Regions from separate parts of the Novosphingobium olei genome, predicted to be linked through region 2. Evidence: predicted binding sites of a transcription regulator. Region 2 holds the regulator's gene; each other region holds the start of a gene.
What was found. The regulator LexA, encoded in region 2, represses DNA repair genes until DNA is damaged. The targets are predictions, from matches to a motif close to GTTCCNCNCTTGTTCT.

Region 1 (10,133 bases), 1.8 Mb from region 2:
GCGGGTGGAGTCGGTGAAGATCGTCTCGGGAGCCTTGATCATGGCCTCGCGCGCTAGCAAAACCGCGTGCAGGCGACAAGCGGGCCCGTGATGCTAGGCCGTCACCCTAGTTGCCCCTTTACCTTGTCCTTTCGCGCAGGCAGGGAGAACGCCATGACCACCCCGCCCGCCATCCAGATCCGCGATCTCGTCAAGCGTTACGCCCCCACCGGCAAGGCCCCGGGCAAGCTCGCGCTCGACGGGGTCAGCTTCGATGTGCCGCAAGGCCAGATCTTCGGCCTGCTCGGCCCCAACGGCGCAGGCAAGTCCACGCTGATCAACACGCTCGCCGGGCTCGTGATGAAATCATCGGGCCATGTCGAGATCTGGGGGCACGACATCGATCGCCACTCGCGCAACGCGAAGGCCTCGATCGGCATCGTGCCGCAGGAAATCGTGTTCGACCCCTTCTTCACGCCCGTGGAAGTGCTCGACATCCAGGCCGGGCTCTATGGCGTGCCCAAGGCGCAGCGCCGCTCGATGGACCTGCTGCGCGCTGTGCATCTTACCGACAAGGCCGATGCTTATGCCCGCTCGCTTTCGGGGGGCATGAAGCGCCGTCTGCTGGTGGCCAAGGCGATGGTCCACAGCCCGCCGGTGCTGGTGCTCGACGAGCCGACCGCCGGCGTGGACGTCGAACTGCGCCGCCAGTTGTGGGAACTCGTGGTCAAGCTGAACCGCGAGGAAGGCGTCACCGTCGTCCTTACCACGCACTACCTCGAAGAGGCCGAGGAACTGTGCGACCGCATCGCGATCATCAACCACGGCAAGCTGATCACCAACAAGCCGACGCGCGAACTGGTCGATATGGCGCGCGAAAAGATCGTCGTTCTGACGGTCGATCGGGACGTTTCCGCTGCACCGCAACATCCTGCGTTCCTGAAAAGCACGGTCGCTGGCGAGCGCACGGTCGAAATCACCTACGACAAGGACCGGATGAACGCCGGGCAGGTCCTCGCGCTTGTGCAGGACCAGGGCTACGCGATTGCCGACGTGTCCACGCGCGAAGCGGATCTCGAGGATGTGTTCGTTCGCCTCACCACCGCCGGGTGATCGGCCAAGTTACTGAACGGGGCTGACTTCTTCCTTGTCGGCGCGCCAGCCGCCGCGCGGGCGGCGGCGAATGCCCGCGCCGCAGTGGCGGCAGTGCGAGACATACGACAGCCCATCCCACGAGATCCGATCCCGCTGGGGCCGATGCCGGTTGAAAAGGCAAAGCAGTCTACCGAACATTGCTTTTCAAAACCTGCGCTGGAGTCGGCATACCTTACCCCGGATGCTGCGACTGCGAAATGAAAAATACGTAATGTCCGCAGTTTATTGATTTTCGGACATTAAGCATGTTGCCCCTGTGAACCGTCTTTTCAAACTGCGGCCACGGGCGCAAAGGGCAGGTCCTGCCCATCTGCTAGCGGAGCCGCGCGGTTTTGACCCAACATGACGTCCTGATCATCGGCTCCGGCGCCGCCGGCCTTACAGCAGCCCTTGTCCTCGCCGAACGCTGCAAAGTGCTCGTGCTGGCCAAGGGGGCGCTCGATGGCGGCTCGACCAACTGGGCCCAGGGCGGCATCGCCGCCGTGCTCGACGAAGGCGATACTTTCGACAACCACATTCGCGACACGATGATCGCCGGCGCCGGGCTCAACCGCCGCGAAACGGTCGAATTCGTCGTCGAACACGCCCCGCAGGCGATTGCCCGCCTCGCCGAACTCGGCGTGCCCTTCAACGCCGAACAGGGCAGCCTGCACCTTACCCGCGAAGGGGGCCATTCGCACCGCCGCATCGTCCACGTCGACGATGCCACCGGCGCTGCCGTGCAGAAGGCGCTGCTCAAGGCGGCGACCGATCATCCCAACATCACCCTGCTGCCGGGCCATGCCTGCATCGACCTGATCACCGGCCGCCACGAAGCCGCGCGCTATTCGGGCTCGGGCCGCGTGTGGGGCGTCTACGCGCTCGACGAAAGCACCGGCCGGGTCGAAGCCTACACCGCGCGCGCCACGATCCTGGCGACCGGCGGCGCGGGCCGCGTCTATCAGTTCAGCACCGCCCCGCGCGGCGCCACCGGCGATGGCATCGCCATGGCCTGGCGGGCGGGCGCGCGCATCTCCAACATGGAGATGATGCAGTTCCACCCGACCTGCCTCTACAACCTCGACGTCAAGAACTTCCTCATCACCGAGGCGGTGCGCGGCGAAGGCGGGCGGCTGGTCAATCCGCGCACCGGCAAGCGCTTCATGACCTTCTACGATCCCGAACGGCTCGAACTCGCCCCGCGCGATGTCGTCGCCCGCGCGATCGATTCCGAAATCAAGAAGTTCGGGCTCGACTACGTTCACCTCGACATCAGCCACATGCCGGCCGATTTCGTGCGTGGCCACTTCCCCAACATCTACGAACGCCTGCTCGGCCTTGGCATCGACATGACGCGCCAGCCGATCCCGGTGGTGCCCGCCCAGCACTACACCTGCGGCGGCATCCTCATCGATCTCGCCGGCCGCACCGACCTGCCCGGCCTATATGCCGCGGGCGAATGCACCGAAAGCGGGCTGCACGGCGCCAACCGCCTCGCATCGAATTCGCTGCTCGAATGCTTCGTGTTCGGCGATGCCGCCGCGCGCGACATCCTGGCGCGCTGGGACAGCTTCGATGCGCCGCCCGCCGTGCGGCCGTGGGATGAAAGCCGCGTGACCGATTCCGACGAGGAAGTCGTCATCAAGCAGAACTGGACCGAAATCCGCCGCTTCATGTGGAACTACGTGGGCATCGTGCGCACCAACAAGCGGCTCGAACGCGCCGCGCATCGCATCAAGCTGCTGTTCGACGAAGTGAACGACTACTACGGCCACTTCCGCGTCTCGACCGACCTGATCGAGCTGCGCAACCTGCTGCAGAGCGCCGAACTCATCGTCCGCTCGGCCCGCGCGCGGCACGAAAGCCGGGGCCTGCACTACAATCTCGATTATCCGGAAACGGCCGAAAAGCCCGTCGACACCGTGCTGGTGCCCTGATCGCGCCCTAGGAGGGGTTCAGGTGTTGGCGTGGCGATGTCCCGCCAGCGTGCGCGCCGCGCTGCGCAGCGTGGTGTCCTCGGCAAAGGTGCCGCCGGCGGATTCGCAGATGAACAGTTCGATCCGCTCGCGCAGCCCCGGCGTCTCGGGCTCGAGCAGGTATTGCACCGCATCGGCCAGCCGTCCCACGTCGGCAAAGGTCGCCCGCTTGCGCGTTTCCTCGACCATGCCGCGCCAGCGCGCCTCGTCCTCGGCCATGGCGCACATCGCGCGGGTGATCGCCTCGATGCTGCTCGCCTCGACCACGTAGCCGTTGACGAGATTGCGCACCAGCGCATCGCTCGCGCCCACCGCGCTCGAAACGATCGCGGGCAGCCCCAGGCTCGCCGCCTCGTTGACGACCAGCCCCCACTGCTCGATGTGGCTGACCAGCACCAGCGCCAGCGCGCCGCTCATCCGCCGGGCCACCTCCTCGCTGCCGAGGAAGCCGGTGAAATCGACCAGCCCCACGATGTCGAGTTCGGCGATCAGCGCGCGCAGCTGGCTTTCCTTCGGCCCCGCGCCGATCAGCACCAGCCGCCGCACCGGCGCCTTGGTCCGCGCGACATAGCCGGCATAGGCGCGCACCAGCGACGTCAGGTTCTTCTTGGGCACGAAGCGACCGGCAAACACGAACGGGCGGTCCTCGTAGGCAACCTGCGCCGTCTCCACCAGCGCGCCGGCCTGCCGCTCGACCCGCTCGCAGCTGACCACGTCGTAGCCCGGCACCACCGCCTGCCGCGCGATGCCCAGCGACCGGACATAGTGCAGCGCCCGCCCGCCCGAAACGATCGCCGCCGAATAGGGCAGCAGGATCAGGCGCTTGAGCACTTCGACCACGACATTGCGCTGGGCATCGTCATGCTTGGAATCGGTCATCATCACCACGCGGCGGCCGAACAGGCGCAGCAGCCAGGACGTCACGATCACGTAAGGGTCGCTGTAGGGAATGCCGATGAACACCGTCTGGCATCCCCACAGGGCTCCCAGCAGCGCCCTGGTGCGCTTGAAGAACGACAGCGATTCCAGCTCTGCGCCGGGGAACAGCGTCTGCTTGCGGGCAAAGCCCAGGGGCCGCGAGGCGGGCCAGGAATAGGTCTGCGACCCCGTCGCCACTTCGACCGCGAGCACGTCGTAGCGCTCGCCGAGACGCTGCCCGATCGCGTCGCAGCGGTCGCAGTGATAGTCCGCGAACTGGCTCCAGACGATGCCGAAGCGCGCCTTACGTGGCATCATTGGTTTCACCATACCGCACCGCAGCAGACATAGCTTTGCAGCCTAAAATGGGAAGTCCGCGAAAGTTATATGAGAATTAATTTTCGTTCATGACAGTTTGCTGCCAACTGTTGGCACGGCTGGTCGCACGTTACTGGAATCTTAGGAGACACTTCGCTCCAAAATAAGACGCAACAATTGCCTTATCCGGACCGAAGCGGATAATTTCCTTATCGAATGTTCTGCGATAAACTTGACTATAGTTTAGATTGAACTCGGCCTCGGCAACTTGGTCATTGCCATGTCGATCATGCCGACCGGCGATGAACCTCGGCTTGCCGGTCTTCGTGCGCCAGCGCGTGGACGCCACGCACCCGCTTGGCACGCCACCATGCAGACAAGGCCCCCGCCGCCCCCGGGGCAGGCGCCCCTTGGTCTCAGAGATGCCGGCCGAGGAAGATCAGCACCACCGCCCCGATCACCGAAGCGAGGCAGCCGGCGCGGCTCACGCCATCGCCGAACGTGCTCTTGTCGCGCCAGCTGGCGAACAGCCCCGCCACCAGCGAACCGCCGATGCCGAGCAGGATCGTCTTGAGCAGCCCCATCTCGACCGCGCCGGGATAGACGAACCGGGCGAGCGCGCCGACGACAAGGCCGGTCACGAGTATCGACAGGATATTGAGCATCTGCGCTTGCACCTTCTGCAGGGCGTCCAGGCCCGAGCCGTCCCATAACGATTTTCCACAGGTCCCGTGCCGGGCGCAAATTTATTTTACGTAATCCACATCCCCCCTTGAACAGGGCCTCGCCCCACGCGTCGCTGCACTGCACAATGGCTGTCACTGCGATGAAACGAATCGTAACTGCGACGAAACGAATCGCCCTTCAGGCCATCCCCCCCTTGTGTCTCAAGATGGTTGAGGCACTATGGATAGTGGTTGAACCGGTGGGGGACCTCTAGACCTTGTTTGAAGCGGACGGGCACTGTAAAGTGCGCGGCAGCCCTCTGCGCCCTCCGCGCGACAAGTCGCAGGTCCCCCGCCGGATACCTATATCGGTTGGGCAACCCGGAACTCTCGTTCCAGTTATGTTCCAATCGGTGTAGGATCGGGCCAGCCCCGATTCGACCGGGCCAGTCAGAAGCGCTTGCGGTTCGCCGCTTCGCCTTCGGGACAGCAGGATCATGAAAACGGCCTCGCGCTCTCGCGCCGGGCCCGCGAAGCGGGGGTTGCAGGTGGATTTCAGGACTGGGGACGGCTCCGTGACGACACAGGATGAACTGGGTTTCGATAGCGGCACGGATGGCGGCACCGCCACGCTCGCGCCCGAAGCCCCGAACGAGGCGCAGGCAATCGGCATGGGTACCAAGGATCAGGGCAGCGATACCCTGCTCGCAGGCATGACGGCGGCCATGGCGGCCACCGTTGCCGCGGCGGCGGCCCCTGCGGCCAAGGTCGATTCCAAGACCGTCCAGCCGCGCCGCTTCTCGATCGCCACCGATGCCTCTCGCGATGCGCTGCTGACCGCGTTCGGCAAGGACACGCTCGACGACCGCTACCTGCTGCCCGGTGAAAAGTACCAGGACCTGTTCGCCCGCGTCGCCGATGCCTATGCCGACGATCAGGGCCACGCCCAGCGGCTCTACGACTACATCTCGAAGCTGTGGTTCATGCCGGCAACGCCCGTCCTCTCGAACGGCGGCACGGGCCGTGGCCTGCCCATCTCGTGCTACCTGAACTCGGTCGAAGACAGCCTCGAAGGCATCGTCGGCACCTGGAACGAAAACGTCTGGCTCGCCTCGCGCGGCGGCGGCATCGGCACCTACTGGGGCCAGGTGCGCGGCATCGGCGAATCCGTCGGCCTCAACGGCAAGACCAGCGGCATCATCCCCTTCGTGCGCGTGATGGACAGCCTCACCCTCGCGATCAGCCAGGGTTCGCTGCGCCGTGGTTCGGCGGCGTGCTACCTCGACGTGTCGCACCCGGAAATCGAGGAGTTCCTCGAAATCCGCAAGCCTTCGGGCGATTTCAACCGCAAGGCGCTGAACCTGCACCACGGCGTGCTGCTGACCGACGAATTCATGGAAGCCGTCCGCGATGGCGCCGAATTCGCGCTGCGCAGCCCCAAGGACGGCTCTGTGCGCGGCAAGGTCGATGCGCGCAGCCTGTTCCAGAAGCTGGTCGAAACCCGCCTCGCCACGGGCGAGCCCTACATCGTGTTCAACGACACGGTGAACCGCACGATGCCCAAGCATCACCGCGATCTGGGCCTCAAGGTCTCGACCTCGAACCTGTGCTCGGAAATCACCCTGCCTACGGGGCGCGACCACTTGGGCAACGATCGCACTGCGGTGTGCTGCCTCTCGTCGCTCAACCTCGAAACCTGGGACGAATGGAACGGCGACAAGCAGTTCATCGAAGACGTCCTGCGCTTCCTCGACAACGTCCTGCAGGACTACATCGACCGGGCCCCCGAAGAGATGGCCCGCGCCCGCTATTCCGCGATGCGCGAACGCAGCGTCGGCATGGGCGTGATGGGCTTCCACTCGTTCCTGCAGAAGAAGGGCATCGCTTTCGAGAGCGCCATGGCCAAGGCCTGGAACCTCAAGATGTTCAAGCACATCGCCGCCAAGGCCGATGAAGCGTCGCTGCTGCTGGCGCAGGAACGCGGCCCCTGCCCGGATGCGGCCGACATGGGCGTGATGCAGCGCTTCTCGTGCAAGATGGCGATCGCGCCCACCGCGTCGATCTCGATCATTTGCGGCGGCACCAGCGCCTGCATCGAACCGATCCCGGCCAACATCTACACGCACAAGACGCTGTCCGGCTCGTTCGTGGTCAAGAACGAGTACCTCGAAAAGCTGCTGCAGGAAAAGTCGAAGGATTCCACCAACGTGTGGAACTCGATCCTCGAACGCGGCGGCTCGGTCCAGCACCTCGACTTCCTCAGCCCGGAAGAAAAGGCGATCTACAAGACCAGCTTCGAAATCGATCAGCGCTGGCTGCTCGAATTCGCGGCCGACCGCACCCCGTTCATCGACCAGGCGCAGTCGCTCAACCTCTACATCCCGGCAGACGTCGACAAGTGGGACCTGCTGATGCTCCACTTCCAGGCGTGGGAAAAGGGCATCAAGTCGCTCTACTACCTCCGCTCGAAGTCGGTCCAGCGCGCAGGGTTCGCCGGTGGCGTCGAAGCCGACAACACCGCCGAAGCGCCCAAGATCGAACTCAGCGCCGGCCCGACCGACTACGAGGAATGCCTCGCCTGCCAGTGAGTTAGGCTTGTAGCTGTGGAAAAGTGACCACTTGCGATAGCCGTCGATTCGTCGGCGGCTGTCGCAAGAGATATTTAGGTGTTTGCTTCGATTCGATTGAAGAGAAGCAAAAAGGGGAAGGCAGTCTTTCGACAACCTTCCCCGGCAAGCTGAACGACGGTGTCGACGAGCAGCCCGCTTGGCAGCTCCTGACTCGCACGGACCGTCGTTTTGGTCAACCTGATCCGATTGGATTCAGGGCGGAAGGTACTGTGGATAAGCTGTGAATTGCCTGAGGAGGCAGCAGCGCATTCATCTTCCAGACCTCGGCTTGCAAGAGTGCTCGAAGCGCATCTGCGCTCCGGGCGTGAATGCAACCGGTGCCCGCCATTCGGCAGCACCAACGACGGAGTAGAAAAGATGAATTACTATAATACGCGGAAGCCGCTCGGCACCACCGCACGCACCGGCGAAACCTGCCCTGAATCCGGGGACTGGAAGTCGCTCGATACCCCGTCCACAACTGCTCCCATCGCAAAGGGCAATCGCATGCCTCCGCATAATGGCAAGGCGGTCACGTGGAAGCTGTTCCGCTACGCTTAACTGCCTTTGGGGGGCTGATTTCAGCCCCCCAAAGATTTGCTTCCTGCCATCACCAACCTCATTTTCAACCGATCTAACTTTCCCTGTGGAGTAACTAAGGTCCGCGCTCGCGCCTTATGAAATTTCAGTTAATGCTCACAATGTGCGCATTCGCTGCCCCTTCAATGTCCTGCGGCCTTTCCAGCACGTTGCGGCCATCGGCTTCGGCGCATGACGGAAAGTCCTGCGACCGGGCGGCACGCCGTCGCCCTCGCACCGCCCGCATCGCCAGCGTTCCGGTCCGACATCAACGTCCTGCGCGCGATGGCCATCGTCGCGGTGATGGGCTTCCACTACCGTCTTGCCGGCTTTCCCGGCGGCTTTGCCGGGGTCGACGTGTTCTTCGTCGTCTCGGGCTTCCTGATGACCGGCATCGTCGTCTCGCGGCTCGAAGCGGCGCGGTTCTCGCTCCTCGATTTCTACGTCAACCGCACCTTGCGCATCGTGCCGGCGCTGGTCGTGCTGCTCGCCGTCCTGCTCGGCGTGGGGTGGTTCCGGCTGATCCCCGCCGATTACCAGATCCTCGGCAAGAACGCGGCGATGGCGGCGCTGTTTGCCAGCAACCTGCGCGCGCACGTCGATTATTTCGGGGCCGACATCGGGCAGGAATGGCTGCTCCACACCTGGTCGCTCAGCCTCGAATGGCAGTTCTACCTGCTCTATCCGGTCGTGCTGCTGGCGGTGTGGAAGCTGGGCCTGCGCCGCTGGATCCCCGCATTGCTGGCGCTGGGCGCGCTGGCATCCTTCGCCATCTCGCTGTGGCTGCTGCGCCACCTGCCGATCGCCGCGTTCTACCTGCTGCCCTCGCGCGCGTGGGAGCTGCTGGCGGGCGGCCTTGTCTGGTACGCGCCGGAATTGGCCGCGCCCCGCGCCCGCATCCTGCGGCTGGCGGGCGCTGCGCTGCTCGCGCTGACGCTGGCGCTGGCCGACGATCGCGCCTGGCCGGGCGTGCTCGCGCTGCTGCCCACGCTCGGCACCGCGCTGATCCTCGCCGCCGGTCCCGCCCGCCTGCCCGATCCGGTCGAACGCGCGACCGGCTGGCTCGGCCTTGCCTCCTATTCGATCTACCTCTGGCACTGGCCGCTGGCGCTGTGGGTCAATGCCAGCCACCCCGCCGACCTGCGCTGGAGCGCGGCCGCCATCGCGCTTTCGGCGGCGCTCGGCCTTGCCTCGTACCACATCATCGAACAGGCGCCGCGCCGGTTTCGCGCGCGGCGGCGCGGTGCGCTGGCGCTGGTGGCGGCGCTCGCGCTGGTGGCCGCTGCTGGCTGGGCGATTGCCCGCAGCGAAGGCCTGCCGAACCGCTTCGGCCCCGCCATCGCCCAGGTCGAAAGCGATGCCCGCACCCTGCCATCGTTCCCGCCGCGCTGCTTCGCGCTGCCTGGCGAAGCGCCGTCGCTGTGCCGCTTCGGCAAGGGCGCACCACAGCTGATCCTTGTGGGAGACAGCCACGCCGCCGCCGCTTTCCCCGCGTTCGAGGCTGCCGCGGGGCCGGACCGCGCCTTCCAGTTCGGCGCCTACGTCGGGTGCATGCCGGTGTTCGGCGGGCGCACTGCCGTCGTGCCCAGCCGCTGCGGCGAATTCGCCACGCGCGTGCTGCCCTCGCTCGCCCGGCCGCGCACCATGCCCGTGGTGCTGATCGCCAGCTGGCAGTCCTATTTCGACGTCGTCTACGGCCCGTTCGGACGCGAGGAGGCCGCCGGCGATGCCGCCAGCGTGGTGCGCAACTTCCGGGACACCGCCTGCAAGCTGGCGCAGGCCGGCCCGACGTATGCGCTGCTGCCCGTGCCCGGTTTTGCCGAGCCGGTCCCGCTCGCGCTCGAACGCCGCCTGCGCGATGGCGTGGCGGGGGAGATCACCACGCCGCTCGCCCTGCACGAGCGCGCCAATGCCCAGGCCGATGCCATGCTGCGCGATGCATCGCGGCGCTGCGG
Region 2 (10,133 bases):
ACGCGGTGACCGAAGCCCATCAGGCGGAACGGATCGTTCTTGTCCTTGGCGCGCTCGATGTAGTGCGGGATCTTGTCGGGCGTGCCGATTTCCTTGAGCATGTTGAGCGCGGCTTCGTTCGCGCCGCCATGCGCCGGGCCCCACAGGCAGGCGATGCCCGCGGCCATGCACGCGAACGGATTGGCGCCCGACGAGCCGGCAAGCCGCACGGTCGAGGTCGAGGCGTTCTGTTCGTGGTCGGCATGGAGGATGAAGATCCGGTCCATCGCCTTTTCGACTTCCGGGATCACCTCGTATTCCTCGGCGGGAACGCCGAAGGTCATGCGCAGGAAGTTGCCCGTGTAGGACAGCTTGTTGTCCGGATAGAGGAAGGGCTGGCCGACCGAATACTTGTAGGCCATCGCCGCAATCGTCGGGATCTTGGCGATCAGGCGGTGCGAGCTGATCTTGCGGTGCACCGGATCGGAAATGTCGGTGCTGTCGTGATAGAACGCCGAAAGCGCGCCGACCACGCCGCACATCACCGCCATCGGGTGCGCATCGCGACGAAAGCCGCTGTAGAAGCTCGAAAGCTGTTCGTGCACCATGGTGTGGCGCGAAATGGTGCGGGTGAATTCGTCCAGCTCGCCCTGGTTGGGAAGCTCTCCGTTCAGCAGCAGATAGCTCACTTCCATGAACGAGCTGTGCTCGGCCAGCTGGCCGATGGGGTAGCCGCGGTGCAGCAGCACACCTTCGTCACCGTCGATGTAGGTCAGCGCGGAATCGCAGCTGGCGGTCGAGGTGAAGCCCGGGTCATAGGTAAACATGCCCGTCGCGCCATAGAGCTTGCGGATGTCGATGACGTCCGGGCCGATCGTGCCGCTCTTCACCGGCATGTCGATGGTCTTGCCGTCGGCGGTCAAAGTAGCCTGGTTCTCGCTCACGCTATGCCCTCCTAATTGTCTGTTTGTCCGTGCGGTTGTTCAGTCGCATCCGTTGGGTCACGCGGCCTGGTCACGGATGCGAGCCAGCGACTCGTCCCGTCCAAGCAGCGTCAGTACGTCGAAAATTCCGGGTGAGGTAGTCGTCCCGGTCAAGCTTGCGCGCAAGGGCTGAGCGAGCTTGCCTAGCCCAAGTCCGAGGTCCTCGGCCATCGCCTTGAGCGATGCCTCCAGCGCCTCGTTGGTCCACTCGGCCTCGCCGGCGATCCGGTCGGCGATCTTGCCCAGCAATGCGCGGGCATCGTCGGTCAGCAGGCCGCTCGCCTTTTCATCGATGGACAGCGGGCGCTGCGCGAACAGGAAAACGCTGCCGCGCGCCAGTTCGTTGAGATCGGCGGCGCGAACCTTCAGCACCGGCATCGCCCTGGTCAACAGGTCCAGGTCGCGCCCCCCCAGATCGGGACTCGCATCGAACGTGGGCGAAAGCGCCGGCAGTCGCTCGGCCACCAGCGCCGCCAGCCGCGCGTCGTCGGCTTCGCGGATGTAGTGGCCGTTCAGGTTCAGCAGCTTCTTGAAGTCGAAGCGCGATGCGCCCTTGTTCACGTTGCCGATGTCGAACCATTCGATCGCCTGCGTCGTGCTGATGATCTCCTCGTCGCCGTGGCCCCAGCCAAGGCGCATCAGATAGTTCAGCACCGCTTCGGGCAGCAGGCCCATCTCGTCGCGATAGGCATCCACGCCCAGCGCGCCGTGGCGCTTTGACAGCTTGGCGCCATCCGCGCCATGGATCAGCGGGATGTGGGCATAGGCCGGGTCCGGCCAGCTGCCTTCGATCGCGTCCATCGCGCGGATCAGCACGATCTGGCGGAAGGCATTGTTGATGTGGTCGTCGCCGCGGATCACGTGGGTCACCCCCATGTCGTGATCGTCGACTACCACCGCCAGCATGTAAGTCGGTGTGCCATCGCTGCGCAGGATCACGTAGTCGTCGATCTCGACGTTCTGGACCGTGATCGTGCCCTGGACCAGATCCTCGATCACCGTCTCGCCCTCGCGCGGCGCCTTGATGCGCACGACATAGGGCTTGTCCGCCGGCCAGCTCGCCGGTTCGGCGTCGCGCCACGGGCTGGCGATGCGGAACGGGCGCTTTTCGGCCTGCGCCTTCTCGCGCATGGCGGCCAGTTCTTCCTGCGTCAGGTAGCAGCGATAGGCGTGGCCCGCTTCCAGGAGCTTGTGGGCCACTTCCGCGTGACGCTCCGACCGGGCGAACTGGAACACCGCCGGCTCGTCGCCGCCAAGGCCCAGCCATTCCAGCCCGTCGAAGATCGCCTCGATCGCCGCATCGGTGGAACGGGCGCGGTCGGTATCCTCGATCCGCAGCAGGTACTTGCCGCCGTGGTGGCGCGCGAACAGCCAGTTGAACAGCGCGGTGCGCGCCCCGCCGATATGGAGGTAGCCGGTCGGGGAAGGGGCGAAACGGGTAACGACGCCGGTGCGGTCACCACCGCCGGCAAGAGCCGATCCTGCAGAAACGGTATCAGTGGCGCTTGCCATTTGCGGAACGCGATCCTTCCAGTGTCAACATGGCGACGCGAGCCGAAGACTCGTCCGCGGCAGATCCGCAAGACTGGCTCGCGACATCTTCGCCGCGGCCTTGGGGCAATCTGCGCCGCTTGTCCAGTGTGCAGCGCACCATGGACGAATTCCTCGCCAGCCGTCCGCTCGAACGCGGATCGTGGCTGGTCGTGGGCTTTGGCGTTGGAATCGCTACATGGCTTGTCCTGCCGGGTCCGCAGCAGTGGCTGGCGTTTCTGGCCCTGTGCGCTGCGGCGGGGGCGGGCGCGTCGCTGCTCGATGCGCAGGGCGATCTTTCGCACTTGCGGGCAGCAATTGTCGGCCTGCTGGTGATGCTCGTCGGCGGTCTGGGGCTGGTATGGGCCAAGTCGACCTTCGTCGGCGCGCCGCCCATCGCCCGGCCGATGGTGGTGACGATCGAAGGGCGCGTGCTTTCGCGTGAGGATCAGGGGGCCAAGGATGCGATCCGGCTCGTCCTCGCCGCCCGCCTGCTGCCGCGTTCGCCGGGCGGCCGCGATGCGCAGGATATGCCCCCGGCGCCGCAGCGGGTGCGCGTGAACGTACCGGTGGAGCAGGACCGGCCGGGCATGGCCGAAGGCGCCACCGTGCGGCTCGACGCCCGGCTCATGCCGCCTGCACCGCCAATGCTGCCCGGCAGCTACGACTTCGCCCGCGCCGCCTGGTTCCAGGGCCTTGCCGCCACCGGCCGCGCGCTGGGCCCGGTCGAGGTGCTGGATCCCGGCCACGGCGATGGCTCGCTCGGCGAAGTGCGCAGGGCCCTGTCGCGCCATGTGCGCAGCCAGCTCGGCGGTTCGCCCGGCACTATCGCCGCCGCCTTCGCCAGCGGTGATCGGGGTGCGATCGCGCAAGACGACGAAGACGCGATGCGCGATGCCGGGCTCACCCACCTCCTGTCGATCAGCGGCCTGCATGTCAGCGCGGTGATCGCGGGGGTCTATGCCCTTGTCATGGCGCTGCTGGCGCTCATTCCCGCCATCGCGCTGCGCGTCCGGCTGCCGCTCGTGGCGGCGGCTGCGGGGGCGCTCGCGGGGATCGGATACACCCTGCTGACCGGTGCGGAAGTGCCGACGGTGCGCAGCTGCGTCGGTGCGCTGCTGGTGCTTGTCGCCATGGCGCTGGGCCGCGATCCGCTGTCGCTGCGGATGGTTGCCGTCGCGGCCTTCGCCGTCCTGCTGTTCTGGCCCGAAGCGGTATGGGGTCCCAGCTTCCAGATGAGCTTCGCCTCGGTCATCGCCATCATCGCGTTCCACAATTCCGCCCCTGCGCGCCGCTTCCTGTCCCCTCGCGACGAGGGCTGGTTCGTGCGGACGGGCCGCCACCTTGCCATGCTGCTCGTCACCGGCGTGGTGATCGAACTGGCGCTGATGCCGATCGCGGTGTTCCACTTCCACCGCGCCGGGCTCTACGGCGCGCTGGTCAATGTCGTGGCGATCCCGCTGACCACCTTTGCCACGATGCCGCTGCTGGCGCTGGCGCTGCTGCTCGATCTGGCGGGGTGGGGCGCGCCGGTATGGTATCTCGTCGGCAAGTCGCTCGACCTGCTGCTGTGGATGGCCCACGAAACCGCCGCGCAGCCGGGCGCGGTGACGATGCTGCCGGGGATGGACCGCATCACGTTCGGCCTGTTCATCGCCGGCCTGCTGTGGCTGGCGCTGTGGAGCGGGCGGGTGCGGCTGTGGGGCTTCGCGCCCATCGCGCTGGCCACCGTGCTGGTGCTGACCGCGCCGACGCCCGACGTGCTGGTTTCGGGCGATGGGCGGCAGGTCGGCATCACGGCTGCGGATCCGGGCGGCGGGCTGCTGCTGCTGCGCGAAGGGCGGAGCGACTTTGCCCGTGACACGCTGATGGAAGCTGCCGGAATCAAGGACCTTTCGGCCTCCATCGAGGAGGCGCCGGGGGCGGAATGCAACGCCGATTTCTGCCGTCTGGCGACCGTTCGTCAGGTGTCGGGCCGGCCCCGCCGCTTCGTGCTGCTGATGAGCCGGGGAAGGGACCTGACGCCGTGGGCGCCGCTGGTCGAGGCTTGCGCGGCGGCGGATATCGTGATCGCCGATCGCCGCCTGCCCGACGCCTGCAAGCCCCGCCTGCTGAAAGCCGACCGGGGACTGCTGCGCCAGACGGGCGGTCTTGCCATCGAGCTTGGCAGCGGCCGGGTGCGCACCGTGGCCGAAACGCAGGGGCATCACGGCTGGTACCGCTGGCCTGCCCCCGGCGCCTTGGCATCACGGCCCCGTCCGCCGTCGCCGCCTCAGTGATAGCGGCGCAGAAGGCCGGCGAGCTTGCCCTGGATCTGCACTTCGTGGGGAGCGTAATACTGCGGATCGTAGGCGGCGTTGGCCGGATCGAGGCGCACCATGCCCTTTTCGTGGCGCAGCGTCTTGAGCGTGGCTTCCTCGCCCCGGATGAGCGCGACGACGATTTCCCCGTCGCGGGCGACTTCGGTGCGGCGCACGAGGGCGTAATCGCCATCGAGAATGCCGGCCTCGACCATCGAATCCCCGGACACCTCGAGCGCGTAATGTTCCCCTGCGCCGAGCAGCGCGGCAGGGACGGGAAGCGTCGAGGTGCCTTCCAGCGCCTCTATCGGGGCGCCGGCGGCGATGCGGCCGTGGAGCGGCAGTTCGATCACGTCGTTGGCGGGTTCGGGCGCACGGGCCGGAGCGCGCAGCGGCGGCACCCCCGTGTTCGCATTGGCGGTGTTCGCGTTGGCGGCGAGCGGTGCTGGGGAAGCGGGGGCAGCGCCCTTCACCGCATTGCCGTCCGCCATGCGCAGCACTTCGAGCGCGCGGGCGCGGTTGGGCAGGCGACGGATGAAGCCGCGTTCTTCCAGCGCGGAGATCAGGCGGTGGACCCCGGACTTGGACTTGAGGTCGAGCGCTTCCTTCATCTCTTCAAAAGAGGGAGAAATGCCGGAGTCCTCGAGGCGGTTCTGGATGAAGGTCAGCAGCTCATGCTGCTTGCGCGTCAACATCACGCTTGCTCCCTATTGCCGTTTCCTTCGCCCCTTGTTCTCATCACTGGCGAACGAATGCGGAACGAATAAGCAACTCCACCAAACCCGTCAAGCAATTCCGCCAGTTTCGAGCAGATAGACCGGCACTTCGCTTCCGGCAGGCAGCGCTGGCGCGCGCGCTTCGCGCACGACCAGGGCATTGGAGCGGGCAAGCGGGGTGATCGCGCCCGAATCCTGCAGCGGATCGAACGCGACCGCGCCCCCTTCGAAGCGGGCGCGCAGGAATTCGGTGCGGCTGCCCCCGGCGGGCAGATCGGCGGCAAGGCGCGCCGGTATCGTCCGCGGCAGCGCCTCTGCGGCGCCGAGCGCGGCGCGCAGCAGCGGCAGCATGAACAGGAAGCCGGTGACGAAGGCCGAAGCCGGGTTTCCCGGCAGGCCGAGCACGATCTGTGGACTGGCGAATTCGGGACCGGCGCCATGATCGCGCCGGCCGACGAGCAGCGGCTTGCCGGGCTTGATCGCGACCCGCCAGAAATCGAGCGTGACGCCCGCCGCGGCGAGCGCGGGGCGCACGAGATCGTGATCGCCGACCGAGGCGCCGCCGCTGGTGACAATGATGTCGGCCCCGCCGGCCTGTTCGAGCGCCGCGACGATATCGTCGATCCGGTCGGCCACCGGGCCGATGCGCGTGACCTGTACCGGAAGTCCGGCGGCCATGGCGGCGAGCATCGGGCCGTTGCTGGCGGGGATCTGGTGGGCCGCAAGCGGCTTGCCGGGACCGACAAGTTCATCGCCGCTGTCGATGATGGCGAGGTGGAGCGGGCGGCGGACGGGCAGGTGCTGATGACCGCCGGCCATGGCGAGTGCGATCTGCGCAGGGCCAATGCGGGTGCCGGGGGCGAGCAGCTGCGCATCGGCGACGAAGTCCATGCCGGCGGGGCGGATGTGGCGCCCGGCGGGCGAAGGCGGCGTGCCGATGAGCGTGACGCTATCGCCAGCGCGCGCCGCATCTTCCTGCAGCAGGACCATGTCCGCGCCATCGGGCAGGACGGCGCCGGTGCTGATCCGCACGGCCTGCCCGGCGGCGACGGTGCCGCCAAAGGGATGGCCGGCCGCGCTTTCGCCGATGACCCGCCAGGGACCGGGCAGATCGGCGGCGCGCATGGCGTATCCATCCATCGCCGAGAGCGGCGCATCGGGCTGGGTGCGGTGCGCCGTGATCGGGTGGGCGAGGTAGAAGCCGGTGCAATCGGCCACGGCGCGATGTTCGATGGCGAGATCGGGTGCCAGCGATACCAGCCGTTCCTGCGCGGTGCGCAGCGGCAGCGGCGGGGTGCGGACGGACGGTTCGGCGCCTGCGTTCATGCGGTGCGGTCCGGCACGTCTGCCGCCTTCCAATCGCCAGACTTGCCGCCGCGCTTTTCCAGCAGGCGGACCTGTTCGACGACCATGCCCTTGTCGAGCGCCTTGGCCATGTCGTAGATCGTCAGCAGCGCGACCGAGGCAGCGACGAGCGCTTCCATTTCCACCCCCGTGCGCGCGGTGAGCGAGGCGCTGGCGGTGACCGAGACGCCGGTTTCGGTCAGCACGAAATCGACCGTGACTGCATCGAGCGCGAGCGGGTGGCACAGGGGGATCAGTTCGCCGGTCTTCTTCGCGGCCATGATCCCGGCGATGCGTGCGGCGGCGAGGACATCGCCCTTCGGCACTTCGCCGTCACGGATCGCGGCGAGCGCTTCCCGGCTCATGCGGATATGACCACCGGCGATGGCGAGGCGCCGGGTCTCGGCCTTCCCGCCGACGTCCACCATGCGGGCATTGCCGTCGGGGTCGAGATGGGTGAGGCCGGTCATGACGGGGCTCCGCAGCAGGAGGGGGTTGACGGGGTTGACACGGTCCTGGAGAAAATCTGCCCGCCGGTCCAAGTTGACGAAGTTGACAGTGTCCTGGACGAGAACTCCGTCGGTCGGGCGAGCGGGTTCGGGAAGAGCCAAAGCAACGGTGTTCCGCGAGTTTTCATGGGCCAGGCTGTTGCCAGAAAGGTGCGGCGTAGGACAGTGCAAATTGACGCGCACGCCGATAAATAACTGACGCGTCCGTTATTTATCGGAGCCCAGCGCCACTGCGGCGGCGGCTTGTGCGTGGAGCGCGGTGGTATCGAACAGGGGCACCGCGCTATCGCTCTGGTCGATCAGCAGCATGATTTCGGTGCAGCCCAGGATCAGTCCCTGCGCGCCGCGCGCCACAAGGCGGGCGATGACCGCGCGGTAGGCTTCGCGCGAGGCGGGCGAGATCACCCCGGCCACGAGTTCGTCGTAGATGACGCGGTGGACGAGCGCTCGGTCTTCAGCATCTGGGACGAGGACATCGAGCCCGTGCCGATCGCGCAGGCGGCCGGTGTAGAAATCCTGCTCCATGGTGAAAGCCGTGCCGAGCAGCGCGATGCGGGTGATGCCAGCCGCGACTACCGCCTGTGCCGTCGGGTCGGCGATATGGAGCAGGGGAACGGACGTTGCCGCCTCGATCGCCGGGGCGAGCAGGTGCATGGTGTTGGTGCACAGCACCAGCGCCTGCGCCCCGGCATCGGCCAGCAGCCGCGCCGAAGCGGCGAGCTGGCGGCCGAGATCATCCCAGCGGCCTTCGCGCTGGGCCTGCGCGATGGGGGCGAAATCGAGCGAGTGGAGCACGATGTCGGCCGAACTGGTGGGCCCGCGCGCATCGCGCACGTGGGCGTTGATCAGACGGTAATAGTGCGCGGTGCTTTCCCAGCTCATCCCGCCGATGAGGCCGAGCCGGCGCAAGGGGGTGTGTTCCATGCCGCTCATCTGGCGGCTGGTGTGGGGATGATGGCGACAGGGCCGAAGGTGCAGGCGAGGGTTGCCCGGGCATCGGCCAGCGACAGCGGGGGCTTGTCACCGCGGAAGGACGGGCCGCGCACGGCATACTGCACCGAATAGAGGTTTTCGGCATCGCGATAGAGCGCGATCACGTCGATCTCTCCCGAGCCGGCCTGCGCCTGGGCATAGGCGCTGGCGGGCGTGTCGGCGCAGCCGATGGCGATGTAGGTCAGCTCCATGCCGCCGGCGGTCTGTTCGGGCGGGGCGGCTTCGAAGATCGCGCCGCTGGGGCACGCGCGCGGTTCGAAAATGGCGCGGGCGAGATCGGGCGTGGCCTTGGCGATGCCGCCGAAGCCCTGAAAGCCGCGCACCGTCAGCAGCGTGCGCCAGGTGGCGAAGGTTTCGCCATCGCGCAGGAATTCGAGCAGGAACTGGCCGCGTGCAAGCTGGGCCGGCTGCGCGGTATAGGCGGGGGGCACGCGGAAGGTGATCGTCTTGCCGAACAGCGGCAGGGCGACGGGTTGGTCTGCCGGCGCCGCACGGGCGGGTCCGACGCACACGAGCGACGCGGCGGCCAGGATCGGGGTCAGGGCGAGGATCGGGGCGAGGATCGGGGCGAGGATCGAGGCGGGGCGCAGGCGCATGTCGGGCCGAGCGTAACGCCCTTCTTGCGGTGCAGCAAACGGTCGTTGCATCGGGCCGGGCGGGGCGGCTAGGCCGATTGCGTGGCGGAGCGGCCGTGGCGGAGATTGGGACGATCATGGGCGAGATCATCGGGCAGGAGCTGGTCTACGACGGCTGGTACAGGTTCTCGCGGTTGAAGGTGCGGCTGCCCGACGGCGTGGTGGTGGAACGCCATCTGCTCGACAACGGGCAGGCGGTGGCGGTGCTGCCCTATGATCCGGTGCGGCGGTGCTGCCTGCTGATCACCCAGCCGCGCGCACCGGTCATCGCGGCGGGCGAGGCGCCGGTGCTGGAGGCGATCGCCGGCGGTCTCGACGGCATCGCGCCCGAGGATCGCATCCGCGAAGAGGCGATGGAGGAAGGCGGGCTGCGGCTGGGCCAGCTGGAGCCGGTGGCCAATATCTGGCCGATCCCGCCGGTTTCGACCGAGCGGGTGATGCTCTACCTTGCCGAATACACTGCCGCCGACCGCGTGGGCGAAGGTGGCGGGGCGGAAGGCGAATTCGAGGCGATCAGCGTGCACGAGATCACCCTGGACGCCTTGCGCGACATGGTGCTGGCGGGCGAGCTGACCGATGCCAAGACGCTGGTGCTGGCGCAGGCGCTGCTGCTGCGGCGGCCCGAGCTGTGGGGCAGCGGGCGGTAGGCAGGGCAGCCCTTCGACAGGCTCCGTGCGGGCGGCGGGCTTAGCCCTCTAGCAGGGTGCGCGTTGCCGCTTCGACGTCGGGCTGGCGCATCAACGCTTCGCCGACGAGGAAAGTGCGCGCGCCGCACTTTTCCAGCCGCAGCAGGTCTTCGTGGGTGTTGATGCCGCTTTCGGCCACGAGCAGCGTGCCTTGCGGAGCCAGCGGGGCGAGGCGTTCGGTGGTGCCAAGGTCGGTGACGAAGCGCTTCAGGTCGCGGTTGTTGACCCCGATCAGGCGCGATTGCAGGCGGGCGGCGCGCTCCATTTCGGCTTCGTTGTGGACTTCGACCAGCACGTCCATGCCCTGTTCGCGCGCGGCGGCCTCGATCTCGGCCATCTGGGCGTCTTCGAGCGCGGCGACGATGATCAGGATGGCGTCGGCGCCGATGGCGCGGGCTTCGGCGCACTGCCAGGGATCAACCATGAAGTCCTTGCGGATCACCGGCAGGGCGCAGGCG
Region 3 (10,133 bases), 630 kb from region 2:
GCCGGGATCGAGACTGCGGTGATGAGCACCAATCTTCGCGCGCGCAGCGAAGGCCTGCGTGAAGCCCAACAGGCAGCGCAAGAAGGGCGCATTGAGGATGCCATGCGCCATCTCGCACCCCAGGTGATCGAGGCGGGGAACGATGCTGCTGTCGAAGCCGCCGCCGCTTGGTTGTCGCTCTCGTCAGCGGCGCGCGAGGCAACCGCGATCTATGCTTCAGGCCGCAACCTGCGCAGTGCGGTGAATGATGCAGTGCAGACGGGCCTTAAAGCGAGCGGGGAACTCGGTCCTGAAACCATGCGGCTCCAGACCATGTCGCGCGTCAATGTCACCCGCGAGGAGCTGCGATACGCGAGCACCTATGCCCCCGGCATGGTGGTCGAGGTCGCGCGGCGTCAGCGCAGCCAGGGCCTTGCAGCAGGCGAGTACCGGGTGGTCGGGACCGATGTGGCGCGCGAGCGGGTCACGCTCGAAAATGAGCGCGGCCGCCAGTTCGAGTTTCGTCCCGGTCAGATAAGGCCGCAAGGTGAGCAAGATCCGCTACGCCTTTTCGAAGTCCGCGCCCTCGACATTCACACCGGCGACAAGATCCGGTGGACAGAGACCGATCACCATCGGGGCCTGCTCAATGCCGACCAGGCCCGGATTGTCGCAGTCGAAAAGGAGGCTGTCGTCGTGAAGACATCCTTGGGCGCAGAGCACAGGCTGGAGCAGGGCGACCCGATGCTCCGCCGTCTCGATCTCGCCTATGCGCTCAATGCCCATATGGCGCAGGGGCTGACCTCCGATCGCGGCATTGCGGTCATGGACAGCCGCGAGCGCAATCTGGCCAACCAGCAGACGTTTCTGGTCACGATCACCCGGCTGCGCGATGGCCTCACCCTCTATGTCGACAATGCTGGCAAGCTTGAAGCCGCGGTCGAGCGCAATGCCGGTATGAAGCGCTCGGCGCTGGAAACGGTCGATCTCCTCCGCGACGCTGCGTCCAAAGGGCAGGCCAAAGATCGTGTCGATCTTGCGCCGGAACGCAAGCCGCCAGAGCTTGACCGTTCGATCACCAAGCCATTCGAGATCGGCATCTAGCGACCTGCTGTCCCCATGCGTCCGCACACTGCCGGTTGACGAGAAGTTCTTTATTTGTTCTCATCGGCCCATGCCACGAATCTCCGACGATATCCTTCTCACGCACCTCGAATTCGCGCTGGCCGTTGCGCCGGAGCACACGCTCGTTCGTCTCAATGCCGATGATCCGCGCGCCCAGCGCAGCGCCAGGGTCGATCTCGCTCGTCATCTGGTCGAACGCATGCGCGGCTTCACCATCGAAAGCGACAGCCATGGCGGCGCAGGCGCGCAATCCTGTCTCTTTCCTAGCGATCTGTCGCCGATCGGGTGAGTGATGCAGTGTGGTGGTGGCCGCTTATTGGAGCGGCCGGTCAGCAGTTTCTGACGTCAGCTGGACGATCCGCGCAGCTATAGCCTGCCAGGTCTGAATTCCCGCGGCATCACCCGCGAGCGCAAGCGCGCCAATCTGATCGGCGACATGGACGGGTGCCTGATCGCCGTGTGTTTGCAGGACATGGTTGGCGCAGGCCCAGAGTTCCCAGTCGCTGAGCATCAGCCTAGCGCGCTCACGACCGCGCTAACCGTCGCGTAGAGGCCATAGGCGACGAAGGCGGCGGCAAGAAGGAATTCGATGCGGAGTTTAAATGCTGTCGGACGAGGCTGATCGGCCGGCCATATCTGTTCGCAGACAAACCCGTTGAACCCCGAACGCTCCCCGACCACTTCGACGCGAGAGCCGATAAGTTTGCGTACCTGGCGAGTGTTGTCGAGTTCCCAAGTCCCGCCACCATCGGTTCGCAGCACCGGCCCGTTGGCCGCCCGCTCGACGATGCCGGTCAGATGCGTGGTGCTGTTCACCGGCAAGCCGGGCCTTTCCAGTAGCGATCCCAGCGCAGGACAGTGCCGGTCTTGATCATGGCGCATGACAGATCTGCGCCTGAGGGCAGCTGGCACCAGGCAGCGGTCCTGTTTCCGCCTGCGCCCCCCTCGGAGCGACATGTCAGTCGCGGGCCCTTTACCACCACATGACCGGTCGAGATCGTTCCGCGCGCGCCGCCCATCAGCTGTACCAGCGCATCGCGCGCCTCAATTGCCGAGGCCGCGGGGCAGGGCTGATTGGTCCTGCAGGTGCCGTCCATTTCCCGCGCAGCGATGCCGGCGATCCGAAGGTGAGGACCTTCCGCACACCAGACCGGACCGTCACCATCCCAGACGTGGGTCGGTGTGCAGGTAAATGTCTGTCCGGAGGCGACGATAGAGGCGGCAAGCAAGGCGAGTATCATGTGGCTCCCTTAGAGTGCTCGTCCGAACCAGAGAACCCGCCCGACGATATTGAGCGTCCGCTTCTCGAGACCGCGCCAGCTCGGATAGGCCGGGTTATCGCTCAGAACCGAGGCGCGCTTGCCCTGCGGTTCGAGGGCAATCCGCTTGACGCTCAGCATGTCATCCATCCGCAGGACATAGATCCCGTCTCGCAGGCGCGCCTGGCCGTCCCCGAGATCCACCATCACTTCGTCGCCATCATGAAGGGTGGGCTCCATGGAGTCGCCATGCACGGCGATGATCGACAGGCTCGATGCCTTGCTCGCGGTCAGTCGGCGTAGCCATTTCTCGTCGAAGCCGAATTGCGCTGATTTGGCTTCCATCTCCGCGAGCGCGCCGTGGCCGGCTGATGCCTCGACATTGAGCAAAGGCACATGGACCAGTTCGACGACCGGGCCTGAACGACGGGCGGGGGCACCGAGAATTTTCTCATCGACCCCGAAAAATCGCGCCAGAACCGAGCGATCCTGCTCGTCCAGCTGCCGCGGGCTGCCGCGCCGGATGTACTGCTGGATGTAGGCGGCATTGCGCCCCAGCAGGCGCGAAACCGAGGAATAGTTCACTCCTCGTTGCTGGATCAACTCGTCCAGGGCTCTTCGTGCGTCGTCCATGACTGCCAGTCCTATCGCGGGCGCCTAGGAAAATCGATCCTAGACTCTAGGAAGCCTTCCTAGTAAGAACATAACAAGAACGCAAGGGTAAAGCGAGTCTACGGCCATGGAGCTTCTGGAGCAGATCGAGGAATATCTGGCGCGAACCCAGACGTCGCCAAGCACCTTCGGCAGGTTGGCAGTTGGAGACCCGCGGCTGGTCGCCGATCTGAAGTCTGGCAGGCGGCCGCGTCGACGGACCGAAGAGCGTTTGCGCGGTTATATGAATGAAGTCGGAGCAATTGCTGGAATTTGCCGAACTGGCCATAGCGTTCGCAACCCAGCGGGATTGCGTGAGGTTAGTAGGATGAACGGGTGATTGAAGGCAGTCCGTTGTCAGAACATTCGGCACAACTCGTGGCGTGAATTAAGGCCTGTGGACATTTAGGGGATTCCCTTTTTTGCGAGATCGGATTCAAGACTGGCGAAGGGAGAGCTGGATTGGATCGACATGGATTGAGCGATGAGCAGTGGGAGAAGGTTGAGCGATTGCTTCCCGGCAAAGTTGGCGACCGCGGTCGTTCTGGTTCAGAGTAACCGTTGCACGGGCCCCACGTTTTTGGCGCTGATGTGATCGTCTACGCTCTCGTCGTTTGACAAGGGAGCGGTGCGGGTGGCTTTGGATAGCAGTTTGACGGGTGATTTGACCTGTGCGTCGCACAGTTCAAACTCAGGTTTGCGGATCTGTGCAAATGGCGAACGGAAGCGCTACGAGCGCTGGTCGGACGAAGAACGCGAACGCATTCTCGCTGAGAGCTTCATGCCTGACAGGACGGTGTCGCAGGTTGCTCGCGACAATGGCGTGGGGCTGGGATTGCTGCACTATTGGCGGCGACAGGCTCGGGCAGTCGGTGCTGTGGAAGAGATGCGCTTCGTGCCTGTGTCACTGGCATCGACGGGGACCTCGCCTGCGCCGAGGACCGTAGTGCCGACAAACCCAACCGGTGCGCTCGAACTGATAATCCGCGACGTGACCGTCAGGGTTAGCGGAGCCGTTGATGTCGTGAGCCTGCGCAATGTGTTGGCGGCGATCCGCGGATGATTCCAATCGATGGTTCTGTGAAGATCTTCGTCGCAACGCGACCGATCGACTTTCGAGCCGGCATCAATCGACTGATGGGCTTGGTGACCCATGTTCTCGGCCACGAGGCATGCGCAGGCGACGTCTTCGTATTCCGCAACAAGAGCGCGGACAAGATCAGGCTGGTCCGTCATGATGGAACAGGGGCCGTCATGGCAGCCAAGGTTCTGGACCGTGGGCGGTTTTGCTGGCCGCCGATCCAGGACGGAACGATCGTGCTGAGCGGTCCGCAATGTGCCGCGCTGTTGTCTGGTCTGGACTGGACGGGATTGCCGGCTACCGAGGTGCGAAGGCCCCTGATTTATGGCTGATTCCCGGGCTTTTTGTTCGGATATGCCAGGCATCTGTGCTATGCAGGAGCATGTCCTCCAGCGCCACTGATCTGCCCCGGGACCCGGAGAAACTCGCGGCGTTGGTGCGTGCACTTCAGGCGGAGAACGAGCAGTTGCGCGCTCTTCTCAAAGGCGTTGCGCAGCAAGCCTTTGGCACTCGGTCGGAACGGTCCAGCGCCCTGTTCGGCGACCAAGGACTGCTTGACCTCCAGGACTTCGGGCCACTTGTTGCCTCTGACGCGGCTTCTCCTGCCAACGATGATGAGGCATCTGCCGGATCGGTTGTCGTGCCCATTGCGAGGGCCCGGCGTAAACGGGGCGAACGCGCATTGCCGGTGCACCTCGAGCGCATCGAGACCTTAATCGAACCTGCAAGCCTGGAATGCTCCTGTTGTCAGGGCACACTGCATCGCATCGGCGAGGATGCCAGCGAAGCGCTCGACTGGGTCCCGGCAATCGTTCGGGTTATCCGGACCATCCGTCCCCGTTACGGCTGCCGCAAGTGTCATGAAGGCGTGACCCAGGCACCAATGCCAGCGCGTGCTATCCCGGGCTCCATGGTAACGACCTCGACGCTTGCCTGGATGGCGACCGCGCGGTTTGCCTGGTCCATTCCGCTTAATCGGCAACTGCAGATGCTGGCCGGTCAAGGCGTCGTGCTTGACCGCTCCACGCCGAGCCGATGGATGCGCAAGCTCAGTTGGTGGCTACGACCACTCTATCAGATGCTGCTGGCCTACATTCACAGCCAGCCCCGGATCTTCTGTGACGAGACCCGGATGCCAATCCAGGAGAAAGGCCGAAGACGCGTCAAGAACACGCAGTTCTGGGCTCACGCCTGTGATGACCGGCCGTGGCGGGGACCCGCTCGTCCTGCCGTCGTCTATGTCCATGCCCGTGGGCGCGGTCATGCCGAGGCACGCGAGCAGCTTGGCAGCTATACTGGGACCATTCAGGTGGACGGCTATGATGCCTATCAGGCCTTGGCTCGCTCCGGTCCGACGCGCGAGAGGATCAATCTGGCATTCTGCCTGGCTCATGCTCGTCGCAAATTCGTCGATGCCTGGCGCAAGTCTCCTTCCCCCCTGGCTGAGCGGATCATCGCTGCGATTGGCGAAGTTTACGCTGTCGAAGCACGCATCAAAGGCCTCACCGCCCAGGAGCGGCAACAGGTTCGCCAATTCGAGAGCAGCGCGCCGATGGCGCGCATCAAGGCCGAGATCGACGAGATGCTTCCCCATCTGTCGCCAAAGTCCAATCTTGCAAAAGCCATGCGCTACACGCTCGCGCATTGGCAGGGACTGAACCGCTTTATCGAGGACGGCAGGCTCGAGGTCGATACCAACACCGTCGAGCGCGGCATGCGAAGCATTGCCCAAGGGCGCAAGTCGAGCCTGTTTGCAGGAAGTGATGGCGGTGCCCAGACCTGGGCAATCCTCGCCTCGCTTTTGCAGACTGCTCGTCTCAATGGCCTTGATCCCTACACGTGGCTGAACGACGTGCTGACCCGCATCGTCACCGGGCAGGTGAAGAACAACGAACTCAGCTGCATGCTTGCATGGAACTGGGTACCGGCCTGGCAGCACGAGCGCATGGCTCAAGGACTTTCGGCAGCATGAGCAATCGTCCGCGCATGAAGCGCCCGGCTAGTCCCCGCCGCGCCCGCGTTCTGACGCGCGAGCAGCTGGCGAACTGGCTGGCCAGCCTTGACCCGCCAGCAGCCGGCCTGTCGATGATCGACGGCTACCTTGCTGCGCTCGTTGTCTCTCCCCGGTTTATCCCGCCAGAAGATTGGCTCAAGCCGATCCTGGGCGAGCGGGTCACGTGGGCAGACGAAGGAACGATCGAGGCATCCGCGCGCAACACGCTTTTCCAGCGTTATAACGAAATCGGTGCCACACTCTCCGGAGGGCCCCGGCGCTACGCACCGCTCTTCTTGCGGACCGACGAAGGTGAAGTGCTGATCGAAGACTTTGCCGACGGCTTCTACGTCGGAATGCAACTCAGCTTGGACGACTGGAAGCCGTTCTTTGCTCAGCCCGAAATCGGCATCGCCATTACCGCTATCCTCGGCCACTGCACCACGATGATAAGTGACGAAGATCGCAGTGCTCTCCTCACCCCCCAGGCTGAAGAACTGCTCGCCCGATCATGGGAGGTCGTCCCCGAGCTCATGGAAATGCTCCACGCCAAGCTTGCAGGCTCCCGGAACGTCGAAATCCGCTAACGCCCCAATCCAACTACAGCACATGCACCCGTGGGTCCGGAGCAACGGTTACGGATCAGTGCAACAGCCAGCAGACGCCGGACCTGATCGGCATCGCTACTTCGTCGCGCAAACCCACGCAAATCCGACGATGTGTAGTCGGATCGAACCCCAATCGCTGCCGCCATCGCAAGCCTCCATCTGCTTGCAACGTCGAATCAGATTTTCATCTGCTTGGGAATCCCCGGCGTGAGTCAGCCTCAGCGCGCATTGGTATTAGTGCCAGCATCATCACATCACATCATCAAAGCACTAGCGACCTCCAGCCCATCAGGGCGCGGAGACCCTGCGTTGTACTTCAGGCCTGCAAGGTGGGGTCGCGGCTTCGCTTACGGTTCAGATAACCGCAAGTTTGTGGATGCGGTGCTGTGGATCGCGCATACAGGTGCTGCATTGCTTGACTTTGCAACATCGATCCCGACAAAAACATCTGTATGATGGTCCACGGCTCGTCCTCCTGCGATGAGGATCGGCTCGGCCAATCCGAGTAACCCCCGGAAACGTAGTGTAGGGCGAGCCACCTCACGTACCGAGGCGGACATACGGTCTTACGCTGATCGAAGGCGTGGAATTCGAAATGTTCCTGGGCGACAAAGCTTTCGACGCTGACTGGCTACGGTCAGAACTCGACGACAGAGGCGCCGTGGGCGTTATCCCTCCTAAATCGAACCGCAAACGGCAGATCGACTGCGACTTCCATGCCTACCGCTGGCGGCACCTCGTCGAAAATCTCTTCTGCAATCTCAAGGCATTCAGGCGTATCGCTACCCGATATGAAAAAACCGATCAGAGCTACCGAGCAATGATCAATCTTGCAGCGCTCCGAATTGCTTTACGATAAATGTCCGCAGACCTTAGCTCGGCTCACACAAATCGCAAGGGCTGGGCGCTCGTGCTTTTGACCTCTTGCAGGATGATGCTGGTGCGGGCGGTGGCCACTTCAGGTGCGGCCAGCAGGTGATTGCTCAACAGATCGTTGAGTGAGGCGAGATCGCGTGTCGCGAGCTTGAGGATCATGTCGGGCGAACCTGTCAGCATCTGGCACTCCAGTATCTCGTCCATGGCGCAGATCTGGTCGCGAAAGGCTTGCGCGGCGCCAGGATCGGTTGAGGTCATGGTGAGCATGACATAGGCTCCAATACCGATATTCAAAGCTTCGGGCGAGAGGCTCGCGCGGATGGCGCGCAGCACACCATCCTTGCGCAGTTGCTGAAGCCTGCGCGAAATCTGGGAGGCGGACAGGCCGACGATAGGGGCGAGGTCAGCGGGGCCAGTGTCGCCTTTCTCTTGCAAAGCAGCGAGAATCTTACGGTCAAATCCATCCAGCGGCATCCCCATCTCCTATGCATGAAACGTGCAGATAAAGTCAATTTATAGCACGGATTGTGCGACATTGTTCTATTTTTGCATCATTTTACACGCACTTTGCGCGTCAAATGCCGTAAAGTTGAAGCCTTTCATGTGTCGTGCAAATTGCTTCAAGGACCTTTCCACTTATGGCCGATCTTTTCGCCAATCCTCTGGGCCTCGACGGGTTCGAGTTTGTGGAGTTTTCTGCCCCCACGAAAGGCATCCTAGAGGCCGCCTTTGCTGCTATGGGCTTTACCCATATCGCCAACCATCGCGCCAAAGATGTGCAACTGTGGCGGCAGGGCAGCATCAACCTTATCGCCAATTATGAACTGAAAAGCCCCGCCGCCTATTTCGCGGCGGAGCATGGGCCATCGGCCTGCGGCATGGGCTGGCGAGTGAAGGACGCTGCCGCTGCCTATACCATCGCGCTTGAGCGAGGGGCCGAGCCAGTAGAGGTGCGCACAGGGCCGATGGAATTGCGCCTGCCGGCCATTCGCGGGATTGGCGGCTCGATCATTTATCTGATCGACCGCTATGGCGATGATCTGTCGATCTATGACATCGACTTCACCTATCTGCCCGGGGTGGACCGCCATCCGGTCGGGGCCGGGCTGCACACGATCGATCATCTGACGCATAACGTCTATGGCGGACGCATGGCGCATTGGGCCGATTTCTACGAGCGCGTCTTTGGCTTCCGCGAGATCCGCTATTTCGACATCAAGGGCGAATATACGGGCCTTACCAGCAAGGCGATGACCGCGCCCGATGGCAAGATCCGCATCCCGCTGAACGAGGAAGCGCGGCAAGGCGGGGGGCAGATTGAAGAGTTCCTGCGCGCCTATAATGGTGAAGGCATCCAGCATATCGCCTTTGCCAGCGATGACCTGATCGCATCATGGGATGCGCTCCAAGCAGCGGGCACGCCCTTTATGTCGCCGCCGCCTGCCACCTATTACGATATGCTGGCCGAGCGCCTGCCCGGCCATGGCGAGCCGGTGGAGGCCCTGCAGCAACGCGGGATCCTGCTGGATGGCAGCACGCAGGCGAACGACCCGCGCCTGCTCCTGCAAATCTTCTCAGAAACGCAGATCGGCCCGGTCTTCTTCGAATTCATCCAGCGTAAGCGCGATGAAGGCTTTGGCGAGGGCAATTTCAAAGCCTTGTTCGAAAGCATGGAGCGCGACCAGATCCGCCGCGGTGTGCTCAGCACTGAGGCGACGCAATGACCGCGCCACCATTACAGCGCATCCACCATGTGGCCTATCGCTGCCGCGATGCGAAAGAGACGGTGGAATGGTACGCCCGCGTGCTGGGCATGACCTACACCACCGCTTTTGCCGAGGATCATGTGCCGTCGACCGGTGCCTATGATCCCTATATGCATGTGTTTCTCGATTGCGGCGGCGGCAATGTGCTGGCCTTTTTCGAACTGCCGCAGCAACCCGCCATGGGGCGCGACCTCAACACGCCGATTTGGGTGCAGCATATTGCGTTCGAGGTGGCTGATCTTGACGCCTTGCTGGCGGCCAAGGCGCATATCGAGGGGCAGGGGATCGAGGTGCTCGGCCCCACCCATCATGGCATTTTCCGCTCGATCTATTTCTTTGACCCCAACGGCCACCGGCTGGAACTGGCCTGCAATATTGGCACAGCGGAGCAGCGCGAGGAATTGCGCGCCTTGGCTCCGGCCATGCTGGAGGAATGGAGCCAGACCAAACGCGCGCCCCGTCACGCCGCATGGCTGCATCAGGACCCAGAAGCATGATCGACCATACACATAACCCTCAAGCGCAGAGCTGGGTTGAGGGGGCGGATGCCCATCCCGACTTTCCGGTGCAGAACCTGCCGCTGGGGGTGTTCTCCCATGGGGATGGCATCCCGCGCATCGGCACGGCGATTGGCGATTGGGTGCTGGACCTGTCGGCCCTTGATCTCGGCCAGGCCCTGCGCGAACCCACGCTCAACGCGCTGTTTGCCCTGCCTGTGGCCGAGCGGCGGGCGCTGCGCCTTGCCATCTTTGCCTATCTTACCGATGCGGCCTATGCCGCCACCGCGCCGCTGCT

Region 1: a site for LexA is predicted at 5,383-5,398, ahead of AACH40_RS00820 (ribonucleoside-diphosphate reductase subunit alpha). Genes of this name have one in related genera too.
Region 3: a site for LexA is predicted at 3,067-3,082, ahead of AACH40_RS11950 (S24 family peptidase). Genes of this name have one in related genera too.

The regions. Positions count from the first base shown of each region.
Region 1 covers NZ_AP029021.1:161,575-171,707, reverse strand. Annotated here, with positions in the region: gene AACH40_RS00845 (zinc-finger domain-containing protein) at 1-42, opposite strand, end outside; gene AACH40_RS00840 (ABC transporter ATP-binding protein) at 154-1,092, shown strand; gene nadB (L-aspartate oxidase) at 1,467-3,050, shown strand; gene AACH40_RS00830 (glycosyltransferase) at 3,069-4,325, opposite strand; gene AACH40_RS00825 (GlsB/YeaQ/YmgE family stress response membrane protein) at 4,742-4,990, opposite strand; gene AACH40_RS00820 (ribonucleoside-diphosphate reductase subunit alpha) at 5,662-7,578, shown strand; gene AACH40_RS00815 (hypothetical protein) at 7,978-8,160, shown strand; gene AACH40_RS00810 (acyltransferase family protein) at 8,371-10,133, shown strand, end outside.
Region 2 covers NZ_AP029021.1:1,912,890-1,923,022, reverse strand. Annotated here, with positions in the region: gene gltA (citrate synthase) at 1-875, opposite strand, end outside; gene gltX (glutamate--tRNA ligase) at 981-2,474, opposite strand; gene AACH40_RS09060 (ComEC/Rec2 family competence protein) at 2,603-4,771, shown strand; gene lexA (transcriptional repressor LexA) at 4,765-5,487, opposite strand; gene AACH40_RS09050 (molybdopterin molybdotransferase MoeA) at 5,578-6,834, opposite strand; gene moaC (cyclic pyranopterin monophosphate synthase MoaC) at 6,831-7,322, opposite strand; gene AACH40_RS09040 (aspartate/glutamate racemase family protein) at 7,569-8,270, opposite strand; gene AACH40_RS09035 (hypothetical protein) at 8,291-8,950, opposite strand; gene AACH40_RS09030 (ADP-ribose pyrophosphatase) at 9,046-9,636, shown strand; gene trpC (indole-3-glycerol phosphate synthase TrpC) at 9,677-10,133, opposite strand, start outside.
Region 3 covers NZ_AP029021.1:2,546,043-2,556,175, reverse strand. Annotated here, with positions in the region: gene mobF (MobF family relaxase) at 1-1,083, shown strand, start outside; gene AACH40_RS11970 (hypothetical protein) at 1,154-1,393, shown strand; gene AACH40_RS11965 (DUF6961 family protein) at 1,418-1,615, opposite strand; gene AACH40_RS11960 (DUF5818 domain-containing protein) at 1,615-1,920, opposite strand; gene AACH40_RS11955 (thermonuclease family protein) at 1,917-2,342, opposite strand; gene AACH40_RS11950 (S24 family peptidase) at 2,355-2,996, opposite strand; gene tnpA (IS66-like element accessory protein TnpA) at 3,649-4,077, shown strand; gene tnpB (IS66 family insertion sequence element accessory protein TnpB) at 4,095-4,427, shown strand; gene tnpC (IS66 family transposase) at 4,478-6,067, shown strand; gene AACH40_RS11925 (UPF0149 family protein) at 6,064-6,675, shown strand; gene AACH40_RS11920 (transposase) at 7,292-7,555, shown strand; gene AACH40_RS11915 (Lrp/AsnC family transcriptional regulator) at 7,579-8,046, opposite strand; gene hppD (4-hydroxyphenylpyruvate dioxygenase) at 8,211-9,296, shown strand; gene AACH40_RS11905 (VOC family protein) at 9,293-9,835, shown strand; gene fahA (fumarylacetoacetase) at 9,832-10,133, shown strand, end outside.